One region of the Roseateles sp. GW821-FHT09H11 genome, then DNA from elsewhere that is predicted to be linked to it. Evidence: riboswitches for the same ligand, from Rfam matches in the RefSeq annotation. Region 1 holds a riboswitch; the other holds the start of a gene.
The links. Region 1 has a riboswitch for S-adenosylhomocysteine ahead of ahcY (adenosylhomocysteinase). Riboswitches for the same ligand answer to the same signal wherever they lie in the genome.

Region 1 (10,914 bases):
GTATCAATCGACGCGACAAGACTCATTGGACCATCGTGCGGGTCAACCCTAGTATTGCACCATGTTCACGAGGAAGGCCGCCGGTGCGCGGACCGCCCGGCGGACAAGGAGCAGATCATGAATGTCATGCAAAAGTCATCAATCCAGGTCAGCCGCGACGACGCCGCGTGGACGTTGTCGCAGGGCGAGGCCATGAGCCTGCCCATCGGCCCGGGCCGCCGTGAACTGCATGTGCTCGACGGTCGCGTCTGGGTCACGCAGCGCGGCGACCTGAACCTGCCGGCGCAGGACTTCTGGCTGTCGGCCGGTGAAACGCTGGAAGTCGCCAGCGGCACCGAGCTCGTCGTCGAAGCCTGGCCGACCGCCCGCTTCCAGCTGATGGTGCCGCCGCAGGCTTGCGCCAACAAGCCGGCGCGGAGCGTCGTCAGCCGCCTGCCTTCTTTCGGGCAACTGTTCGGCCAGCGCCTGGCGAACGCTTGACCGCAGGAGCCGCCGTCGTGACACCCTTCAGCGCCTTGACCGGCTTCTCCGTCCTGACGGTCCTGGGTTCGGCGCTGGTGCCGGCGCTCTTCTTCGGCGTCCTGGCCTTCGGCTTCGCGTTGGCGGAGCGCAAGGCCGACTCCATCGCCAGCCGCCCCCAGGGCAGCATCAGCGCGGGCGACTCCAGCGTCTCCTCCGGCGGCCGGAAGTAATTCAGGCTGGCGACCTCCTCTCGCCCGTCCTTGTCGGTCTTCGAGTACCGGAACGGCTCGCAGCCGGCGTCCACATAACGCGACTGACTCACGGCGTCGGCCTTCAGGTAGAGCTCGTCGCGACTGATGATGGCCAGGAACAGGCCGTCCACATACAGCCCGAAGCCGCCGAACATCCGCCGCGCCAGCACCGGCCCGAGCGGGGCCAGCAACTCCATGCAGTGATTCGCGAAGTCCGCGCCGGCGCCGGTGAGGTGCCGGACGGTTCCCGTGGTGGTGGTGCGTGCCATGGCGCCGACTCTAGATCAGCGCTGGCGCCCTGTCCGCGAGGCGGCCACAATGGTCCGCTCCAGGGCCCGCCGGGTCCTCCAGGGAAGGCGAATGGGCTGGATGGATCCGAACGACAAGCTGCCGATCTCCGAAGACCGCCAGGCGCTGCGCGAGCGCCTGATCCGCGAACGCCTGGACCTGCCGGGCCGCCTTGAACTCGCCGACGTCGTGCAGAGCGTGCTGCGCGTCTGGCTGATCGGACGCAAGGAAAAGCGCATCGCCGCCTACTGGCCGATCAAGGGGGAATTCGATCCGCTGCCGGCGCTGTACCGCTGGAGCGAGGTCGACGGCGACCGTCGCATCGGCCTGCCCGTCGTCGATCGCGAGGAAGGCCGGCTGCGCTTCCACGTCTGGTACCCGGGCTGCCCGATGGAAGAGGACGCCACCGGCATCACCAAACCCAAGGACACCGAGGCCTTCGATCCGCAGTTGCTGCTGCTGCCCTGTCTGGGCTACGGCCCGGGCGGGATCCGTATGGGTTACGGCGGTGGCTTCATGCTGCGCACGATCGGGCAGATCCAGCCGCGGCCGGTGGTCGTCGGCGTGGGCTTCAGCCACGGCTTCCAACCGACGCTGACCGCCCAGCCGAACGACGTGCGGCTCGATGCGATGCTGACCGAGATGGGGGTCGTCTGGGAGAATTCCCGCGCATGAATCCCGCCTCGAGTTCTGCCGTGAGCCCTGCCATGAGTTCCGTTGATCCCCACGCCCTGAACGCCCTCTACACCGCCCACCTCGCGGAGCAGCAGCGCCGCACCGAACACGCGCTGCAGCGCGGCGGATTCGACGCGCTGCTGATCGCCTCGGGCACCGAGAAGTTCGCCTTCCTCGACGACCGGCCCTACGTCTTCCAGCCGAATCCCCACTTCAAGCTGTGGGTCCCGCTGATCCGTCATCCGGACAGCTGGCTGGTGATCCGGCCGGGGCACAAGCCGCGTCTCGTCTACGTACAGCCCGAGGACTACTGGCACGTGCCGCCCGAGGCACCGAGCGGCTTCTGGGTCGACCACTTCGAGCTGATCGTCGTGCGCAAGCCGGAGGAGGCGCTGCCCTATCTGCAGGTGCCCGGCACGCTGGCGATCGTCGGCGAAGCGGACGCGGCATTGGGAGACATCGTCCCGAACAATCCGCCCGACGTGCTGAACCCGCTGCACTACGCGCGCGCCGCGAAGACCGACTACGAGCTGCTGCGCCTGCGCGAGGCGTCGGCGCTGGGCGCCAAGGCGCATCTGGCGTCGCAGCGCGCCTTCCGCGACGGGCGGTCCGAGGCGGCCATCCACAACGCCTATCTGGACGCCTGCGGCTTCGCGGAGCGCGACCTGCCCTACGGCAACATCGTCGCGCTCAACGAGCACGCGGCGGTGCTGCACTACCAGTACCAGGACCAGCGCGCGCCGGCGCAATCGCTGTCGCTGCTGGTGGATGCGGGCGCGCACAGCTGCGGCTACGCGTCGGACATCACCCGCACGACCGGCAACGGCGACGCGTCGTTCCAGGCGCTGATCGATGCGATGGAGGCCTCCCAGCTGCGGCTGGTCGATCGCGTGCGGGCGGGCGTGGACTATCGCGACATCCACCTGGACTCCCACCGCGAGATCGCCGGGGTGCTGCGCCAGCTCGGCATCGTGAAGATGGACGAGGACGCGATGGTCGCGCAAGGCGTGACGTCGACGTTCCTGCCGCACGGCATCGGCCACCTGCTGGGCTTGCAGGTCCATGACATCGGCGGCTTCATGGCCGGCGAGGACGGCGGGACGATCGCCAAGCCGGAAGGCCATCCGTACCTGCGCCTGACGCGCGTGCTGCAGCCCGGCATGGTCGTGACGATCGAGCCGGGCCTGTACTTCATCCCGATGCTGCTGGACAAGCTGCGCGCGACGCCCGCGGCGGCGAACGTGGATTGGGCGCTGGTGAAGCACCTGAGCGCGTTCGGCGGTGTCCGCATCGAGGACGATGTCGCCTGCCGCGAAACGGGCGCGCCGGAGAACCTGACGCGGGACGCGTTCGCGGCGCTGAGCTGACGCGGCGAGAGGCGCTCGCTGTCGGGCAATGAAGAAGGGGTCCTGACGGACCCATTCTTTCATCTGCACTCAGCTGCGCCGATCAGAACCGGTACCCGACGCCCACGCCCACCAGCAGCGGATCGATCTTGAACTTCCCGACGTTCACGCCCTTGGCGCGGACTTCGGTGTCCATCTGGATCTTCTTCACGTCGACGTTGATCGACCACTGCTTGTCGAGCATTACGTCGAAGCCGGCCTGCGCGGCCAAGCCGATGCTGTGCTTCTTGATGGTCGGTTGCAGCGCCGTCTGCACGGCCGGGTCGAAGTAGACGCCGGAGAAGCTCGTGTAGTTGAGGCCAGCGCCGACATAGGGGCGGAAGGTCCCTTCCGGGTTGAAGTGGTACTGCAGCGTCAGTGTCGGCGGCAGGTGCTTCACCGTGCCGATGCGCGTGCCGTTGCTGTAGAGCTTGTGACGCTGCGGTACGGTCAGGATCAGCTCGGTGGCCCAGTTCGGGGTCAGGAAATAGCTGAAGTCGAGCTCGGGGATCGTCTTGCGGCTCAGCGACAGCCCCAGTCCGGTCTTGTCCTTGTCCGCCGGGTCGATGTTCACCGCGCGGGCGCGATACACCCATGGGCTGCTCTGCGCGTGGGCCGACGGTGCCAAGGCGGCGAGCGCCGCGAGTGCGACGGCCGCGACGATGGCGGGGTGGAAAGAGGCGAGGGCGGTGGTGCGGGACATGCGGTCACTCCTGGTCAATGGGATGACCGGGATTGAACGCGGACCGCTCCGTGAGAACCTTGACCGTTCACAAGGAACGGCGGCGAACCGGAGCGGTTCCCTGCGATGGCGCGGAGCGCTTGCGCCTTATCAAGCTTTCGCGGCGAGACCGAGGCGTTCACACAACGCCAGCGTCAGTGCGCTCTGGTTGAGCGAATAGAAGTGCAACCCCGGCACGCCGCCTGCGATCAGCCGTTCGCAGAGCCGCGTGACGACGTCCAGGCCGAAGGCGCGCACCGAGGCGGCGTCGTCCATGTAGCCCTCCATCTTCAGCGCGACCCAGCGCGGGATCTCGATGCCGTCGCGTTGCGCGAACTGCGCGATCCGCGCGAAGTTGTTGATCGGCATGATGCCCGGCACGATCGGCACGTCCACGCCGATCGCCCGCGTCGCGTCGACGAAATGGAAGTAGGCATCGGGGTTGTAGAAGAACTGCGTGATCGCGCCGCTGGCGCCGGCGCGCACCTTGTCCGCGAAGAACTGCAGGTCGCGCGCCGCGTAGCGCTGCTGCGGGTGGTACTCGGGATAGGCGGCGACCTCGATGTCCCAGTCCGCGCCTTGCGTCTCGCGGATGAAGCGCACCAGTTCGGCTGCGTAGCGGAACTCGCCCGCCGTCGCCGTGCCGCTGGGCAGGTCGCCGCGCAGCGCGACGACGCGCCGGATGTTCTGCGCGCGGTAGGTCGCCAGGATCTCCGCGATGTTCTCGCGCGTCGAGCCCACGCAGGACAGGTGCGGCGCCGCCTCAAAGCCGGACGAGGCGATGTCCGCGACGGTCGACAGCGTCTTCTCGCGCGTCGATCCGCCCGCGCCGTAGGTGACGCTGAAGTACTGCGGATTCACCGCGCGCAGCTCCTGCACGACGGTCTTCAGCTTCTCGGTGCCGACGGGCGTGTTGGGCGGGAAGAATTCGATGCTGACAGGCGTCGTCATGGTTTCTGAACCCAGATGAAAAATTCGGTGTTGCCGTCGCCGCCGGTGACGGGGCTTTCGAACCAGCCCCTGACGACGAGGTCGCGCTTCTCGGCGGCCGCCACGGCCTGCTCCTTGAGCACGACGTATTGCGCCTTGTCCTTGACGATGCCGTTCTTGTTCAAGGCCTTCGGGCCCAGCTCGTACTGCGGCTTGATCAGCAGCAGCGCCTGGCCTTGCGGCTTGAGCCAACCGACCACGTGCTTGAGCGTGCCGATCATCGAGATGAAGCTCAGGTCGCCCACGACCAGATCGAAGGGCGCCTCGGGGACGTAATCCTTCACGTGCATGCCTTCATGGGCCGTGACGCGCGGGTCCGCCTTCAAGGTCTCATGCAGCTGGCTGTGGCCGACATCGATGCCGGTCACGTGCGCCGCGCCGGCCTTGAGCAGCACGTCGGTGAAACCGCCCGCGCTCTGGCCCATGTCCAGCGCCGAGAAGCCTGCCACCGACACACCGACCTTGGCCAGCGCACCTTCGAGCTTGAGCCCGCCGCGCGAGACGTAACGCAGCTCGGCGTCGTCCGTCACGCGCAGGGGGGTGGTCTCGGGCAGGTCCTCGCCGCACTTGCGCACGACAGTCCAGCCCTTGGGGCCTTCCCACTCGACCGCACGCGCGTCGATCAGCCGCTGGGCGGCCGAGCGCGTGGGCGCCAAGCCAAGGGAGAGAAGCAGCTGGTCAGCACGCATGGGTCGGGTCTCGGGTCAGGCTAGGGTCAGTGGATCAATAGCGATAGGTGTCGGGCTTGTACGGGCCCGACTTCGACACGCCGATGTAGGCGGCCTGCTCGTCCGTCAGCTCGCTCAACTGCGCGTTCAACGTCTTCAGCTGCAGGCGGGCGACGTGCTCGTCCAGGTGCTTGGGCAGCACGTAGACCTGGCCGACGGCGTAGGCGTCCTTGTGCGCGAACAGTTCGATCTGGGCGATCGTCTGGTTGGCGAAGCTGGACGACATCACGTAGCTCGGGTGGCCCGTACCGCAGCCCAGGTTCACCAGACGGCCCTTGGCCAGCAGGATGATCCGCTTGCCGTCGGGGAAGATCACGTGGTCGACCTGCGGCTTGATCTCTTCCCACTCGTACTTCTCGATCGAGGCGATGTCGATCTCGTTGTCGAAGTGGCCGATGTTGCAGACGATGGCGTTGTGCTTCATCGCGGCCATGTGCTCATGGCGGATCACGCCCTTGTTGCCGGTCGTGGTGACGAAGATGTCGGCCTTGTCGGCGGCGTATTCCATCGTCACGACGCGGAAGCCCTCCATCGCGGCCTGCAGCGCGCAGATCGGGTCGATCTCGGTGACCCACACCTGCGCCGACAGCGCGCGCATCGCCTGGGCCGAGCCCTTGCCCACGTCGCCATAACCGGCGATCACGGCGATCTTGCCGGCGATCATCACGTCCGTGGCGCGCTTGATGCCGTCCACCAGCGACTCGCGGCAGCCGTACAGGTTGTCGAACTTGCTCTTCGTGACCGAGTCGTTGACGTTGATCGCGCGGAACAGCAGCGTGCCCTTGGCCGACATTTCCTTCAGGCGGTGCACGCCCGTGGTCGTCTCTTCCGTGACGCCGATGATCTCGGCGCTCTTGCGGGTGTACCAGGTGGCGTCCTCGGCGACCTTCTTCTTGATCGCGGCGAACAGGATGCGCTCTTCCTCGCTGCCCGGGTTGGCCAGCACGGACAGGTCCTTCTCGGCCTTCTGGCCCAGGTGCATCAGCAGCGTCGCGTCGCCGCCGTCGTCCAGGATCATGTTCGGGCCTTCGCCCGGCGTGCCCTTGGCGCCGAAGTCGAAGATGCGGTGCGTGTAGTCCCAGTAGTCCTCCAGCGTCTCGCCCTTGTAGGCGAAGACGGGGGTGCCGACGGCGACCAGCGCGGCGGCGGCGTGGTCCTGCGTCGAGAAGATGTTGCACGAGGCCCAGCGGACTTCCGCGCCCAGCGCCTGCAGCGTCTCGACCAGCACGGCGGTCTGGATCGTCATGTGCAGCGAGCCGGTGATGCGCGCGCCCTTGAGCGGCTGCGCGGCGGCGTATTCCTCGCGGATGGCCATCAGCGCGGGCATCTCGCTCTCGGCGATCTTGATCTCCTTGCGGCCCCACGCGGCCAGCGACAGGTCTTTGATCAGGTACTGGTCTTGGGCCAGCGGCTTCAGTTGGGCGTTCATGCGGACTCCTGCGAAGAAGGGCCGTCGACACCAACGATCAGGACGCGGGGAGATGCGGAGAGGGCATTTGCCGCTCGGTCCTCACCCGGCCAACGAAGGGTCGACGGGTGAGCGCGGTTGCCATTGCCGCGGACATGTCGCCGCGCGGCGGTTCCGAGCCTGGCCTCGATGGGATGGGAGGTCGCAACGCTCCTCGGAACAGGGCGCGATTGTAGTCAAGTTCCGGCCGCGGCTCGATGACAGCGTTGCGCTCGGGGCCACAATCGCCCCCCATGCGAACGATCCCCCCGCTCAGCGACTGCCCCCGCGCGGCCTGGCTCCCCCTGCGCGGGGTGCTGACGGACATCGACGACACCCTGACGGCGGATGGCGCCATCGCGCCGGCGGCACTGGACGCGCTGCACCGGTTGCACGCGGCCGGCGTCCCGGTCATTGCGATCACGGGGCGCCCGGCCGGCTGGAGCGAACCGTTCGCGATGGCCTGGCCCCTGCGGGGGATCGTCGCGGAGAACGGTGGGGTTCTGCTGCATCGCGAAGGGGAGGCGCTCGCGACCGAATTTGCCCAGGACGACGCGACGCGATTGGCGAACTTCGCGCGACTGCAGGCGTGCGCGCGGGAGATCGTGGCGACCGTGCCCGGCGCCGTGCTCGCGCGCGACAGCGCCGGCCGGCTGACCGACATCGCCGTCGACCACAGCGAGTTCACGACGCTCGACGACGACGCGATCGCCGCCGTCTGCGACCGGATGCGCGCGCATGGGCTGGTGGCGACGGTCAGTTCGATCCACGTCAACGGCTGGATCGGCGATCACAGCAAGTGGACCGCGGCGCAGTGGGCGGTGAAGCGGCTGACGGGCCTGGACTTCGATCCCGCCGAGTGGGTGTACGTGGGCGACTCGACGAACGATCAATTGATGTTCGAACGCATGCCGCTGTCGGTGGGCGTCGCCAACATCGCGCGTTTCCTGCCGATGCTGGACCACCCGCCCGCTTATGTCACCGCGACCGAGCGCGGCGACGGCTTCGCGGAAGTGGCCCGGGCGCTGCTGTCGACGCGCGGGTAGGCCGGCTCATCGGCAACCGGGCGGTGGGGACGCGGCTGGCGGCCCTCGACCGGGTCCCAGGCATGACGGCCGACCAGCGCGGAGACGCCCGGCCAGTCATGCCCGCGCGGCAGTACCCGGGCCAGCGCCGCATGGCTGACCCGGCCCCCGAGGGCGACCAGACGCTCCGCCACCTCGATCCGCCGGCGGCGCAGCCGCGGCAGCAGCCAGCGATTGGTCGGGCGCTCCCGAAGCACGCTCGGATGCGGCATGCAGCGGTGCTCCGCCATCAGCAGGTGGCGCAGCAGGATCTCGAGTCCGAATGGATCGAGGCCTCGCCAATCAGTGCTCAACCGCGCCAGCGCGAAGCGTAGATTGGCCTGCGCGTCGGAATGCGCGACATGGAAGCGGTTCTGGCCGGTCATGAACATCTGGACCTCCGGAGAGCGGGAGCACCGCGCCGCTGTGGCAAGTGCGGCGCCTGTCCTTGATGTCGGCCATCGAGCCTCAGTTCTGAACCGGGGGATGTCCCCGAAAACGTCACGAAAGGAAAGCACCCCGTGGAGGGGGCGGCGGGCTCGCCAAAAGGAAAGGGCCGCGCGAGGCGGCCCTTCGGGTGGGGTTCGGAGAATCGTCAGGACTTCGACGTTCAGGACGCCTCGGGATGGCGCGACTTCCAGGCACGCAGGGCCTGCCGGTACGCGTCCATCGCCAGATCGTGCAGGTCGAAGATGCACGGGTCGCAGCCGTTGCCGCAGCACGCATCGATGTCCGGCTGCGGCGGCGGCACGGGCATCGGATCGTCGCCGACCTCGAGCGAGGCCGGAACGGCGGCGGAGTCGGACTGGACGTCGGTCATGGCTGGCGATTCTCGCGCGGGGGGCCTGGGGCCTCCCGCGGCAAGGCGCGTCAGCGACGGACCGGCGGCGGGCCCGAGTGGTTCGAACGCTGCAGGTGACGGAAGGTGATCCGGCCCTTGGTCAGGTCGTACGGCGACATTTCCAGGGAGACGGCATCGCCGGCCAGGATGCGGATGTGATGCTTGCGCATCTTGCCGCCCGTGTAGGCGATGACCTGATGGCCGTTTTCCAGCGTCACGCGAAAGCGCGAGTCCGGCAGGATTTCGTTGACGACACCCTGCATCTCGATCAGTTCTTCCTTGGCCATATGGCTTGCTCCATTCTTGAAAATGAAAAGGGCGCCAGCCGCGGTCTGCCGCAGGCCCTCGCCTCGGGAATCAGCGGCGCGCGGCTCAGTGGCTGCGCGCCCAGGCGGTGCCTTCGGTCTCCGCGTAGCGCAACGCGGCGCGGCGGGTCTCGAAGGTCGGCACGAATCGCATGACACGATCAATGCTGGCCATGCCGCGTCCCGACTGGATCGAGACGGCCGCGGCGAATCCGCCGTCGGCATGGGGTTTGGTCATCGGTGAGACAAGGAATCGCCCCACCTCAATGCGTTTGTTCTGCATCGTTATTTTGAGGTGTGCGCCTTGACAGGCAATCGCAATAAGCAACCGTCTTGGCGCGGTGTGGGAAGGTGTGTCACTCCGATTCGATGATACGAACAGAAGAGGCACGGAAAGTGGCTTCTGATGCCAATCAGCCGAATGGCGAACAGGCAGACCGAAGCCAGAAACGCTCAAGCGCACGAACCGGGGGGTGATGCTGGTGCGAGCCGCTCGCAGAAGGGTCCTTGGGAGGGACCGGAGGGGCTGCAGAAGAAGACCTGAAGAGGGTGGTCTTGTGCGAGTCAAGTCGGGGAATATAACACAAGGGCCGTTGGCGCGCATCCCCGGGTGTTGCGGCGGCGCCGGAACGGTACTTTGGCGGATCGTGCAAGCGGTGCGCCGAAATCGGCATGGGCGATCGCCGCCCCGTTCCTACGATTCATCCGTCCCCCAACACCGGCCCCGGCACCTCATGCCGCTGGCCCCGAACCCCCTGAAGGACGGAACTCCATGAGCAAGATCTGGTTCATCACCGGCGCCAACCGCGGTTTCGGCCGCGAGATCGCCCAGGCGGCGCTGGCCGCCGGCGACCGTGTCGTCGCCACCGGCCGCAACGTCGACGCGCTGAAGACGGCATATGCGGATCACGGCGAGGCCGTGCTGTGCCTCCCGCTGGACGTCAGCCGCGAGGCCGATGCTGTCCACGCGGTCGAGCAGGCCGTTGCCCGCTTCGGCCGCATCGACGTGCTGGTCAACAACGCCGGCTACGGACAGCTCGGCCTGTTCGAGGAAATCAGCGCCGCCGACATCGAGCGCCAGTTCGCCACCAACGTCTTCGGCCTGATGCATGTCACCCGCGCGGTGTTGCCGGTGATGCGTCGTCAGCGCGACGGGCACATCCTGAACATCGCGTCGGTCGGCGGCTTCCGCGGCTTCGATGGCGCGGCGGTGTATTGCGCGACGAAGTTCGCCGTCGACGGCTTCACCGCGTCGCTGGCGCCCGAGCTCGCCGGCTTCAACATCCGCGTGACGGTCGTCGAGCCGGGCTTCTTCCGCACCGATTTCCTGGATGCCAGTTCGGTCCGCTACGGCACGCAGTCCATCGCGGATTACGCGACGCTGCCCACGCCGCCGCTGTCGACCTACGAGGCCTACAACCACCAGCAACCCGGTGATCCGGCGAAGCTGGGGCGGGCCTTCGTCGAACTGGCCGCGATGCCGACGCCGCCGCTGCATTTCGTGGCGGGCTCGGACGCGCTCGGCATGGCGCGCGAGACCTTCGGCCAGCGGATGGCGGAGGTCGAGGCCCACGCGGGGCTGTCGGCCTCGCTGGATCGCGACGGCGTCTGACCGACCGTCTCGGGCGGGCCTCCGGCAACGGTCACGGGGCGCGGCTACCATCGCGCCCCAGGACAGGTCGGCCGGGGAGGGCGCGATGGATCGAGGAGGCGCGCCCGCATGACGGCGTCGCATTGGCAGCGTCCCGCAGGCAGGC
Region 2 (10,914 bases), on a different contig from region 1:
CGTCCCGCCGTCGCCTACACCCGCGGCGCCGCCTTGCCTGCCATCCTGGCGCAACGCATCGCCGTCCTCGACGGCGCGATGGGCACGATGATCCAGCGCTACAAGCTGACGGAGGCCGACTTCCGCGGTGAGCGCTTCGCCGATCATCCCAAGGACCTCAAGGGCAACAACGACCTGCTGGTGCTGACGAAGCCCGAGGTCATCAGCGAGATCCACCGCCAGTACCTCGACGCCGGCGCCGACATCATCGAGACCAACACCTTCGGCACGACCACCGTCGCGCAGGAGGACTACGGCCTCGAGGCCTACGCCTACGAGATGAACGTCGCCGCCGCGCGCCTGGCGCGCGAGGCCTGCGATGCGTTCAGCACGCCGGAGAAGCCGCGCTTCGCGGCCGGTGCGCTCGGCCCGACGCCGCGCACGGCCTCGATCAGCCCGGATGTCAACGACCCCGGCGCCCGCAACGTCGACTTCGACACCCTGCGCGCGGCCTACTACGACCAGGCCAAGGCGATGCTGGAAGGCGGCGTCGACCTGTTCCTGATCGAGACCATCTTCGACACGCTGAACGCCAAGGCCGCGATCTTCGCGGTCGACCAGCTGATGGACGACACCGGCGAGCGTCTGCCGGTGATCATCTCCGGCACGGTGACCGACGCGTCGGGCCGCATCCTGTCGGGGCAGACGGTGACGGCGTTCTGGCACTCGGTGCGGCACGCGCAGCCGATCGCGATCGGCTTGAACTGCGCGCTCGGCGCGGCGCTGATGCGGCCTTACATCGAGGAACTCTCGAAGGCGGCCGGCGACACGCCGATCTCCTGCTATCCGAACGCCGGCCTGCCCAACCCGATGAGCGACACCGGCTTCGACGAGACGCCGGACGTCACCGGCCGTCTGGTCGGCGAGTTCGCCGCCGCGGGTTTCCTGAACATCGCGGGCGGCTGCTGCGGCACGACGCCGGATCACATCCGGGCGATCGCGCAGAAGGTCTCCGCCTACCAGCCGCGTCGCTGGGGCAGCAAGCTCTTCAGCGGGCTGGTCGCCGAAGAGGTCTGAGCCTCAATACAACTTCAGCATCGCGTCCATGTTGATCCGCAGGCGGATCTCATGCGGCGCGAGGCTGGCCGTGATGGCCTGCGCCTGCAGCCGCGTGTCGCGCAGCACCGGCACGGTCAACGGCGTGCCGCTGCGGCCGACCAGCGAGGCCACGAGCGGCGCGTTGGCGCTGTGGCCGCGCTTGAGCACCATGCCTTCCTCGCCGTTGGCCAGCCGGGCCAACGAGCCCGGCGGGTAGAGACCGATCGCCTTGATCAGGGCGGCACCGGCCTCGTCGGGTTGCTGGAGTTCGTCGAGGTAGACCGCCCGCGCCGCCTGCGCCGCGGACAGCGGCCGGCGGCTGCGTCGCGGGCTGAGGCGGGCGCCGTACACGTCGATGCGCCGGAGCAGCCGCGCCATCAGCTCGCCGTCCGATCGGCCCGCCAGGGGGCCTGGACCGGCGTCGTGATGCAGCCGCACGGCGGTCAGCCAGTCCTCGTCGTCCACGCCGATCGCCTGCAGCGTGGCCGCCGCGCGGTCGCCGTGCCCGGCCAACTGCTCGCGCTGCGCGTCGCCCAGCGCTTGCGGACGCATCGCGTGCTGGTCCTGCTGCGCGCCGCTGTCCAGGTTCATCGTCAAGGCCGCGAGCCCGAGCGTGCGACGGCGGCCTTCGCCCCAGCCGAGCTGGCGCGTCGTCATCTCGACCAGCGCCAGCGACAGCAGCGCATGCCGCGCGCTGTACTGCAGCGGCTCCTGGCCGGCGTCGTGCACCAGCATCGCCAGCGAGGCGTCCGGCTGCTGCGTCAGCCGGGCCAGCACCTTGTCGAGCAGTTCGCTCAGGCGCGGCAGGAATTCCGGCCGTCGCGGATCACGCAGCACCTGCTGCGCATGCCATTGCAGGTCGGCCCAGATGGCGGTGTGCGCCGGCGACGTCGACTGCGGCATGGGCATCGGACGCGTGGGCTTGTATTCCGCGGTCGCGTTGGCCAGCGCCGACATCGACGCGCCTTGCAGCATCATCGTGTCGAGCTTGTGGGCGAGGGCGCGCTGGTACTCGCGCGTCTCGTGCGCCTGCACCCACGGCCCGCGGGCCAGCAGGTCGCGCACCTGCGGCGTGTCGGGCAGCGGATGCCCGGAGGCGAACAGCAGATGTCCCGCCGCGTCGCGCAGCGAGAACGTCAGCACCTGTCCCACGCGCAGGCTGTTGGGAGGAAGTTGGACCAGATCCACGGTGGCTTCCCATCGACGTGTCGTCGTCTTGTCGTTGTGCCGCGCAGGATACGGGCGCACCTGGGCCGGGAAGGCAATACGGCACGAACAAACCAGGGCCGGACCGGTAGAATGCACGCTGTTCCCGCTACCAGCAAGGCCGCACCGCGCCCCTGCGGCGGCGGTGGTTTCCGAGGAGCGTTGCGACAGGTCCCGTCACCCGGGTTCCCGCCAGGCTCGGAACGGCGGTGTCGGACCCCTGGACCCCGCCTCACAACGGCGCTCACCGACCCGCGTTCCGCGGGGTTGCGGTGAGTTGCGCGGCCCCGTCTTTCGTTTCAGCTCACGTCCAGCTTCGAAAAGCGCCGCCGCCATGTCCGCCCCGAATTCCGCCTCCGCTTCCGCTGCTTCCGATCTTTCTGCCGCGCCGGCCTCGCCCGTGGCCGTGCCGCCGATGAAGCTCTCCGGCCTGGAGCCGGTGAACATCGGCGCCGGCACGCTGTTCGTGAACATCGGCGAACGCACCAACGTCACCGGCTCGAAGGCCTTCGCGCGGCTGATCCTGAACGGCGAGTTCGAGGCCGCGCTGAGCGTCGCCCGTCAGCAGGTCGAGAACGGCGCGCAGGTCATCGACATCAACATGGACGAGGCCATGCTCGACAGCAAGGCCGCGATGGTGCGCTTCCTCAACCTGATCGCCTCGGAGCCCGAGATCGCGCGCGTGCCGATCATGATCGACTCGTCCAAGTGGGAGGTGATCGAGGCCGGCCTGAAGTGCATCCAAGGCAAGGGCATCGTCAACTCGATCTCGCTGAAGGAAGGCGAGACGGAGTTCCGCCGCCAGGCCAAGCTGATCCGCCGCTACGGCGCGGCCACGGTGGTGATGGCCTTCGACGAGACCGGCCAGGCCGACACCTACCAGCGCAAGATCGAGATCTGCACCCGGGCCTACCGCATGCTGGTCGACGAGATCGGCTTCCCGCCCGAGGACATCATCTTCGACCCCAACATCTTCGCGATCGCCACGGGGATCGAGGAGCACAACAACTACGCCGTCGACTTCATCGAGGCGACGCGCTGGATCAAGAAGAACTTGCCCGGCGCGAAGGTCAGCGGCGGCGTCTCGAACGTGTCCTTCAGCTTCCGCGGCAACGAGCCGGTGCGCGAGGCCATCCACACGGTCTTCCTGTACCACGCGATCCAGGCCGGCATGGACATGGGCATCGTCAACGCCGGCATGGTCGGCGTCTACGACGAGATCCCCGCCGACTTGCGCGAGCGCGTCGAGGACGTGGTGCTGAACCGCCGCGAGGATTCGACCGAACGGCTGCTCGAGGTCGCCGAGACCGTCAAGGGCGCCGCCAAGGACGACAGCGCCAAGCTGGCCTGGCGCGCCGGCGACGTCGCCGCGCGGCTGTCGCATGCGCTGATCCACGGCATCACCGACTTCATCGTCGAGGACACCGAGGAGGCCTGGCAGGGCATCCTTGCCCAGGGTGGCCGGCCGCTGCACGTGATCGAAGGGCCGCTGATGGCGGGCATGAACGTCGTCGGCGACCTGTTCGGCGCCGGCAAGATGTTCCTGCCGCAGGTGGTGAAGAGCGCCCGCGTGATGAAGTCCGCCGTCGCGCACCTGGTGCCCTACATCGAGGAAGAGAAGCGGCTGATGGCCGCCGCCGGCGAGGACGTGCGCTCCAAGGGCAAGATCGTCATCGCGACGGTGAAGGGCGACGTGCACGACATCGGCAAGAACATCGTCACGGTGGTCCTGCAGTGCAACAACTTCGAGGTCGTCAACATGGGCGTGATGGTCCCGTGCCAGGACATCCTCGCGAAGGCCAAGGTCGAGGGCGCGGACATCATCGGGCTGTCGGGCCTGATCACGCCCAGCCTCGAGGAGATGCAGTACGTCGCCGCCGAGATGCAGCGCGACGACTACTTCCGCATGAAGAAGATCCCGCTGCTGATCGGCGGCGCGACGACCAGCCGCGTGCACACGGCCGTCAAGATCTCGCCGCACTACGAAGGCCCGGTGGTCTACGTGCCGGACGCGTCGCGCTCGGTGGGCGTGTGTTCGGAGCTGCTGTCCGACGAACGCGCGACGCGCTTCATCGACGAGCTGAAGTCCGATTACGAGAAGGTCCGCGAGCTCCACGCCAACAAGAAGCAGACCCCGCTGGTGACGCTGGCGCAGGCGCGCGCGAACAAGCACCGCGCCGACTTCACGAACTACACGCCGGCGGTGCCGCGCTTCATCGGCAAGCGCCAGTTCCGCAACTACGACCTGGCCGAGCTTGCGCAGTGCATCGACTGGGGCCCGTTCTTCCAGACCTGGGACCTGGCGGGGCCGTTCCCGGCCATCCTGAAGGACGAGATCGTCGGCGCCGAGGCGCAGCGTGTCTTCAGCGACGGCAAGCGCATGCTGCAGCGGCTGATCGAGGGCCGCTGGCTGACCGCCAGCGGCGTGATGGGCCTGTACCCCGCCGCGCAGGTCAACGACGACGACATCGAGATCTACAGCGACGAGTCGCGCACCGAGGTGCTGATGACCTGGCGCGGCCTGCGCATGCAGACCGAGCGGCCGGTGGTCGACGGCGTGCGCCGGCCCAATCGCGCGCTGGCCGACTTCATCGCCGCCAAGGGCACGGTGCCGGACTACATCGGGCTGTTCGCGGTCACCGCCGGCCTCGGCGTGGACAAGAAGGAGCAGCAGTTCATCGACGACCTGGACGACTACTCCGCGATCATGCTGAAGGCGCTGGCGGACCGCCTGGCCGAAGCCTTCGCCGAACGGCTGCACCAGCGCGTGCGGCTGGATCTGTGGGGGTATGCGGCGGACGAGACCCTCAGCAACGAGGAACTCATCGCGGAGTCGTATCGCGGCATCCGTCCGGCGCCGGGCTATCCGGCCTGCCCGGATCACCTGGTCAAGCGGGACATGTTCCGCGTGCTCCAGGCCGAGGACATCGGCATGGCGCTCACCGAGGGCATGGCGATGACGCCGGCGGCCAGCGTGAGCGGCTTCTACCTGGCGCATCCGGAGGCGACGTACTTCAACGTCGGCCGCATCGGGGACGACCAGGTCGCCGACTGGGCGGCACGGATGGCGCTCGACCATCAGGCCGCGCAACGGGCGCTGGCGCCGCTGCTCGGCTGACGCGCGACGCGTCCGCGCAACGAAAGCCACAGGACGCGGCCTTGTCCTACAGGCGGCGTTTCACCCCTTTACAAACGGGACAGTTTTAGGCCCCCGCGACTTGTAACAGCGTGGCATTCTTCGCTCATCCCCCGAGATAGGGGAAAACCATAAGAGGTGAATCATGGCGTTGAATACCAATCAGAAGATCGCGGCTGGGGCCGTTGGGGCGACCGTGCTGGTCGTGGCGGCCTTCTTCGCGGGCCGGCAGGCCGCGCCGACCTTGCCGGACTCGCCGGTGGCGGCGACCGAGCAGCAAGGCAACATCGTCGACCGCAATGGCGCCAACGCCGCGGACGAGGCCCGGGCGGCCCGCCGCTCCGGCGATGACGCCGTCCAGCAGCGTCCGGCCAACGACTCGCGCCGCGTCGCGCAGCAGCAGGCGCCGCGCGACGGCGGTTCGACCGGCTATGCGGACAACGCCGGCACGTCCGGCGCGGGCCAGACCGAGTCCCGCCTGTGCGCATCCTGCGCGACGGTGCTGTCGGTCCGTACCGAGGCGCGTGAAGGCCAGGGCACGGGCATCGGCGTCGTTGGCGGCGCGGTGGTCGGCGGCCTGCTGGGCAGCGCGGTCGGCGGCGGCACGGGCAAGAAGATCGCCACGGTCGGCGGTGCGGTCGCGGGCGGCTACGCCGGCAACGAGATCGAGAAGCGCCAGCGCAGCACCACCGTGTGGGTGGTCAAGATGCGCAACGCCGACCAGAGCAACCGCACGATGACGTTCAGCCACGACCCGGGTGTGCAGAACGGCGACATCGTGCGCGTGAGCGACGGTCAGCTGATCCGCCAGTAAACGCTGCGTCCCGGGCGGTCTGCCTGGTGTTGCGATCAACGCCGACCTGCGGGTCGGCGTTGTCGTTTTCGAAGCAGGCTTTCGCCATGAAAACAGTGCAGATCGGCTCCTAGAATCGCCCCCCGGCGCGGACGGGTCGCGCCGATCAAGACCACAACAAGGAGCCTGCGTCAGGCTCGTCAGGGAGGATTCATGGCAAACACGATCTCGACAGTCCGTGCCGGGTCGGCGCGGCGCCTCGTTCAACGGGTCGGCCTCGGTGCCGCGGTGCTGGCGAGTGCGCTCGTGCTGCCACTGACGGCAGCGGCACAGACGACGTATGCGAACGGTCGCATCATCGACCTCACCGCCACGCGTCAGGGCGTCCTGATCCGGCTGGACGCGGCCCGCCCGACGATCTGCGACGGGACACCCTTCGCATGGATGCTGGTGGCCACGGAGGACAAGGCGCTGATGGCGACGACCTTGCTCATGTGGTCGACGGGCAAGAAGTCCGGCGTGTTCTACGTCGATCCGCCGACCTCCGGCGGCTACTGCCGGCTGTCCCAGATCGATCCGAACGAGGATTGACCGGGGCGCGGACGCCCCCGTGTCATGCATCGAGCTCTGCGGGGGGCCGCACGTTGATTCAACGACGCAAGGTCAGGAACTCGTGCAGGCTGATCGAGTCCGGATTCAGCCATGTCCGCTGTCCGCCATCGGCGACCCCACATGTTCGTCGCGCGCCTCAGCGGGCAGGCCGTTGTACCAGTCCGTGCGAGCCTGGATCTCAGGCGGTACGCGCCGGCCGGTCGGCTGCTTCAGTTCCTCGAGCATGTCTTCGATCGCGGCGTTCACGATGTGCTGCTCGACGGCACGCACGAAGGATTCGCTGTTCATCGGGGCGCCGGCTTCAATTGCTCCAACCAGGCGTTAGGTCGGCCCGCAAAATGGTCGCGCAGACGGTCTTCAACGTGTTCCGCTTCCCAGACGGCCATCCGCTCCAGCGAGTGACACTCCTCGTCGGTGGCGGGGCGTGTCTCTCCTGTGTCGCTCCGATAGATGCTGAAACTGCCGTCGAGCTGATCCTGCATGAAGTAGTCGAACGGTCCGACCAGCGCCGGTTCAAGTGGCTCCCTGCCGATCACATCCCATTTCAGCAGCGCGGCCTTCATGACCGTGGAGATGAACAGCACGTCATCGGCGGACAGCGACGTTAGCTTCGGCAGGTCTTCGCACGCTGTCCTGCGGCCGTAGACAGCCACCTGCATGTTGGGCAACACCCTGGCAACGGCGCAATGCAGATCGCCGAGGTCGATTCTGAGGAAGCTGCCTTCGGGAGGTTTTCTCTTGTTCATACCTAGAGTTTGCCGCCTTCGCTCATATAGAACTCCCGGTTGACGTTCTTGGGCGAGATACCGTTGATGGCATTGCCCGACGTGCCCCCCACCGATTTCGCGCCGCCGTTGGCTTCAATCCCGATCTGCTCGCGGCCGCGGATCGCGGCCTCGTTCTTGGACGACTTGTCCAGCACAGCAGGGCCGAACCCCTTCTTGGTCATGTGATGCCCGCTGTCACGCTTGGCCACATTTTCCGCCGGCGTGCCGAGCCCGCTGGTCTTTCCGGTATAGATCTCGCCCGTTTTCGCGTTCGTCTTCGTATAAGTCTGGAAGGTACGTTCGGCCTTGACGCCGGTCTCACCCGCCTTCTCCGCCGCACGGACCCCTTCGGCGACACGCTCAGCCGTGCGCAGACCCTTGAGCACCTGACCGGTACCCGGGATCGGACTGGCCACGCCCGCGATGCTGATCGCGACCTCGATGGCGGCACCGCCGACGCCGACGCCCGTGTACACCGCGACGCCGAACTTGATGACGTCATACGCCAGGAATCCGATGTCCAGCGGCGAGTTGCCGTCCGGGTCCTTGTACTTCAGCGGGTTGTTGTTGCCGTAGGTGTAGCGGTTGAAGGAGTGGATGTTCTTGTCGGTGAAATCCACCGGATCGATCGACAGGAAGCGCCCCAGCACCGGGTCGTAGTTGCGCGCGCCGAAGTCCTCCAGGCCGGTGTCCGGATCCTGCTGTTTGCCGTGGAACCACTGCGTGTTGGCGGTGGCCGGCTTGAGGATTCGATCCCCGTAGGGCCGGTAGCTCTCTCGCCACAGCAGGTCGCCGGCCTCGTTGGTGGCCGCGACCGGCGAGCCCGCCGTGTCGTTGTGGAAGTAGGTGATCGTCTGCGCCCGCGCCGCGGACTGCAGTCCGAGCGCGAGCGTGACCAGCGCCAGCAGGGCTAGCGCCCAGTGGAGCAGACGTCTGGCCGGAGCCGCCGGATTCGAGGCCGTGCGTGCGGCCGATGCGTGTGTCGACACTCTTGTGCTCCCTGTCTCAGTCGTCCAGCAGGATCGAGAGGATGGCGCTCATGACCGCATCCACCGGCCCGGAGGCCACGCGCGTCGCGACCGCGGTGCTACTGACCGCGTTCGCGCCGTCACCGCCGTACGACGCCGTGAAGTTGTGGTTGCCGAAGGGCAATGCGGCCGTCGTGAAGGTGGCGACGCCGTTGACCACCGACGCCGTGCCGATCAGCGTGCCGTTGTCGTAGAAATCGATGCGACCGTCCGGCGTGCGTCCGCCGCTCAGGGTCGCCGTCAGCGTGACCGCCTGTCCCGGATCGATCGACGCCGCGCTGGCGGTCAGGCCGACGCTGGTGGGGAAATAGGCGCCCTCGCTCCGCGTGGCGATCTTCTGGCCGCGCAGGTAAACGTGTTCCTGCCGCGTGTTGGCGGCCGGACTGAACTCCATCAACAGGTCGCCCGACGTGCTGTGGACCCGGTAGGACACCTGGCCGTCCTTCGTGCGGCTCACCCGCTTGCCCAGCGCGTCGTAGTCGTAGTCGATCTGGGCGGCCGTGCCGCAACGGGCACATCGCAGTCGCGAGCTGTCGTCGTACTGGAAGGCGATGCTGCCGTCCGACGTGATGTTGCCGCGCACGTCGTAGCCGTAGCTGCCGATCTTCTGGCCTGTCGTGCTCAGCAGCCGGTTCGTGGCCGCGTCGTAGCTGTAGTCCAGCCGACCGCCGAAGTTCTGCTGCGTGATGTTGCCCGCGCCGTCGTAGCTCACCGGATAGCTGACGCCGCCCGCGACCACGTCGGTCAGCCGGTCGACGCCGTCGTAGCCGTAGCCTCGATCGTTGACTGGGTTGGCGCTGTCTGCCACCGACGTCACGTTGCCCGTGCCGTCGTAGACCATCGCCAGGCCCACGTAGCCGTTGCCGCCGTTCCTGCCCGCGCTCACGGCCTGCGGCCGCTGGCGCGAGTCGGGGGTGACGGTCGTGCGCACGCCGTTGGCATAGGTCATCGACGCGACCAGGCCGCTCGCGTGATAAACCACGGCGCTGAGATAAGGACCCACGCGGGTGGGCCGTCCCAGGACGTCGGGCGCCAGATCGATCACCGTCCCCTTCTTCGGATAGGCGATGCTGCTGAGTTCGTCGTTGGCGTCGTAGCCGTAGGCGGCCACGAACTCCTGGCCGCCCACGCTCAGCGTCTCCTGGATCAGGTTGCCATCCGCGTCGTAGCGCCAGCTCAGCGTCGTCGTGCCGTTCTGGGCGGTCTTGCGCTTGCCGTCCTTGAACCAGGTCTGGACGACGTTCCTCGCGGCGTCCGGATACCGGATCGCGACCGCCTGACCCAGGCCGTCGTAGTCGAAGCCGGTGACGCCCGAGCCGGCGACCTGGACCGAGGTCATGTTGCCGAGCGCGTCGCGGCCGTAGGTCGTGGTGCCTGTCTCCGGATTGACCACCGTCGTCAGCTGGAAGCGCTCGTTGTAGGCGTAGGTGCGCGTGAGTCCGCCTTGCACGACCCGGGTCACCTGACCGCGCACGTTGCGCTCCATCGCGATGTCGGTCGAAGGCACCGGCGTGCCGATGCTCATCAGCTCCGCGCTCTCCGGGCCGCCGTACGCGCGGAAGGTGTGCCGGACCACGTTGCCGCGTTCGTCGGTGAGTTCGATCTGCGGCTTGCCGCCGGCGGCGACGTAGTTGCGCAGGCTGGTCGTGCCGTCGGCATGGTCCGTGCGCAGCAGGCGGTCCCGTTCGTCGTAGGTGAAGGTGTCGCCGCCCGCCGAGGGGCCGCCGGCGTCATAGGGCAGGGACGCGAAACGGGTGCGGCCTACGGCGTCGAACGCCCAGGTGCGGCGCACGCCGCCCCGGGTGTGCTCGATCATGCGGCCGAAGTCGTCGTAGACCCGCAGCTCGACCAACGCGCCCCGCGTGGTGGTCTCGGTTTCCGGCGTCGTGGGCGTGCGCAGTGCGTGGACGATGACCGTCCGGTTGGCGCCTTCGCGTGCGGGCGTGATGGTGATCGGGCGGCACAGCGCGTCACGCTCATACAGGGTGCGATCGCCCTCGCCATCGGTCTCGGCGGTGATGCAGCCGAGATCGTCCACCTCGCGCGTGATCGCGACCTGTTCGGGCCGGCCTTCCGCCCGTGTCTCGGTGCGGGCGATACCCAGCTTGTAGTTGCCGTAGCGCGTGACGATGCCGAGCGCGTCGGTCATCGTCTCGACGTCCCCGGCGGCCGTGTAGGTGTAGGTCCGGGCGACGCCGTCGCGGGTCTCGCTACGCACCAGCGTGGTCCCGGGAACGTATTCCCGGGTGAGCGAGGTGGTGCTCTGGGCGTGGACCCCGGTTGCCACGGCGGCGC

Region 2: it holds a riboswitch for S-adenosylhomocysteine, as region 1 does, so the genes downstream of both, metH (methionine synthase) here and ahcY (adenosylhomocysteinase) in region 1, are expected to answer to the same signal.

The regions. Positions count from the first base shown of each region.
Region 1 is NZ_JBWKOA010000010.1:105,985-116,898, forward strand. Features, by position in the region: gene AC07PR_RS28085 (DUF2917 domain-containing protein) at 118-480, shown strand; gene AC07PR_RS28090 (TfoX/Sxy family protein) at 425-982, opposite strand; gene AC07PR_RS28095 (5-formyltetrahydrofolate cyclo-ligase) at 1,083-1,676, shown strand; gene pepQ (Xaa-Pro dipeptidase) at 1,709-3,043, shown strand; gene AC07PR_RS28105 (OmpW/AlkL family protein) at 3,126-3,764, opposite strand; gene metF (methylenetetrahydrofolate reductase [NAD(P)H]) at 3,894-4,733, opposite strand; gene AC07PR_RS28115 (TlyA family RNA methyltransferase) at 4,730-5,461, opposite strand; gene ahcY (adenosylhomocysteinase) at 5,496-6,929, opposite strand; S-adenosyl-L-homocysteine riboswitch at 7,032-7,130, opposite strand; gene AC07PR_RS28125 (HAD family hydrolase) at 7,202-7,993, shown strand; gene AC07PR_RS28130 (hypothetical protein) at 7,921-8,403, opposite strand; gene AC07PR_RS28135 (oxidoreductase-like domain-containing protein) at 8,622-8,831, opposite strand; gene infA (translation initiation factor IF-1) at 8,882-9,139, opposite strand; gene AC07PR_RS28145 (hypothetical protein) at 9,225-9,395, opposite strand; gene AC07PR_RS28150 (oxidoreductase) at 9,930-10,769, shown strand; gene AC07PR_RS28155 (hypothetical protein) at 10,878-10,914, shown strand, end outside.
Region 2 is NZ_JBWKOA010000007.1:262,279-273,192, forward strand. Features, by position in the region: gene AC07PR_RS23250 (homocysteine S-methyltransferase family protein) at 1-1,056, shown strand, start outside; gene AC07PR_RS23255 (HD-GYP domain-containing protein) at 1,060-2,265, opposite strand; S-adenosyl-L-homocysteine riboswitch at 2,432-2,536, shown strand; gene metH (methionine synthase) at 2,618-5,401, shown strand; gene AC07PR_RS23265 (glycine zipper 2TM domain-containing protein) at 5,565-6,233, shown strand; gene AC07PR_RS23270 (hypothetical protein) at 6,426-6,803, shown strand; gene AC07PR_RS23275 (hypothetical protein) at 6,909-7,112, opposite strand; gene AC07PR_RS23280 (hypothetical protein) at 7,109-7,570, opposite strand; gene AC07PR_RS23285 (RHS repeat-associated core domain-containing protein) at 7,573-8,580, opposite strand; gene AC07PR_RS23290 (Ig-like domain repeat protein) at 8,597-10,914, opposite strand, start outside.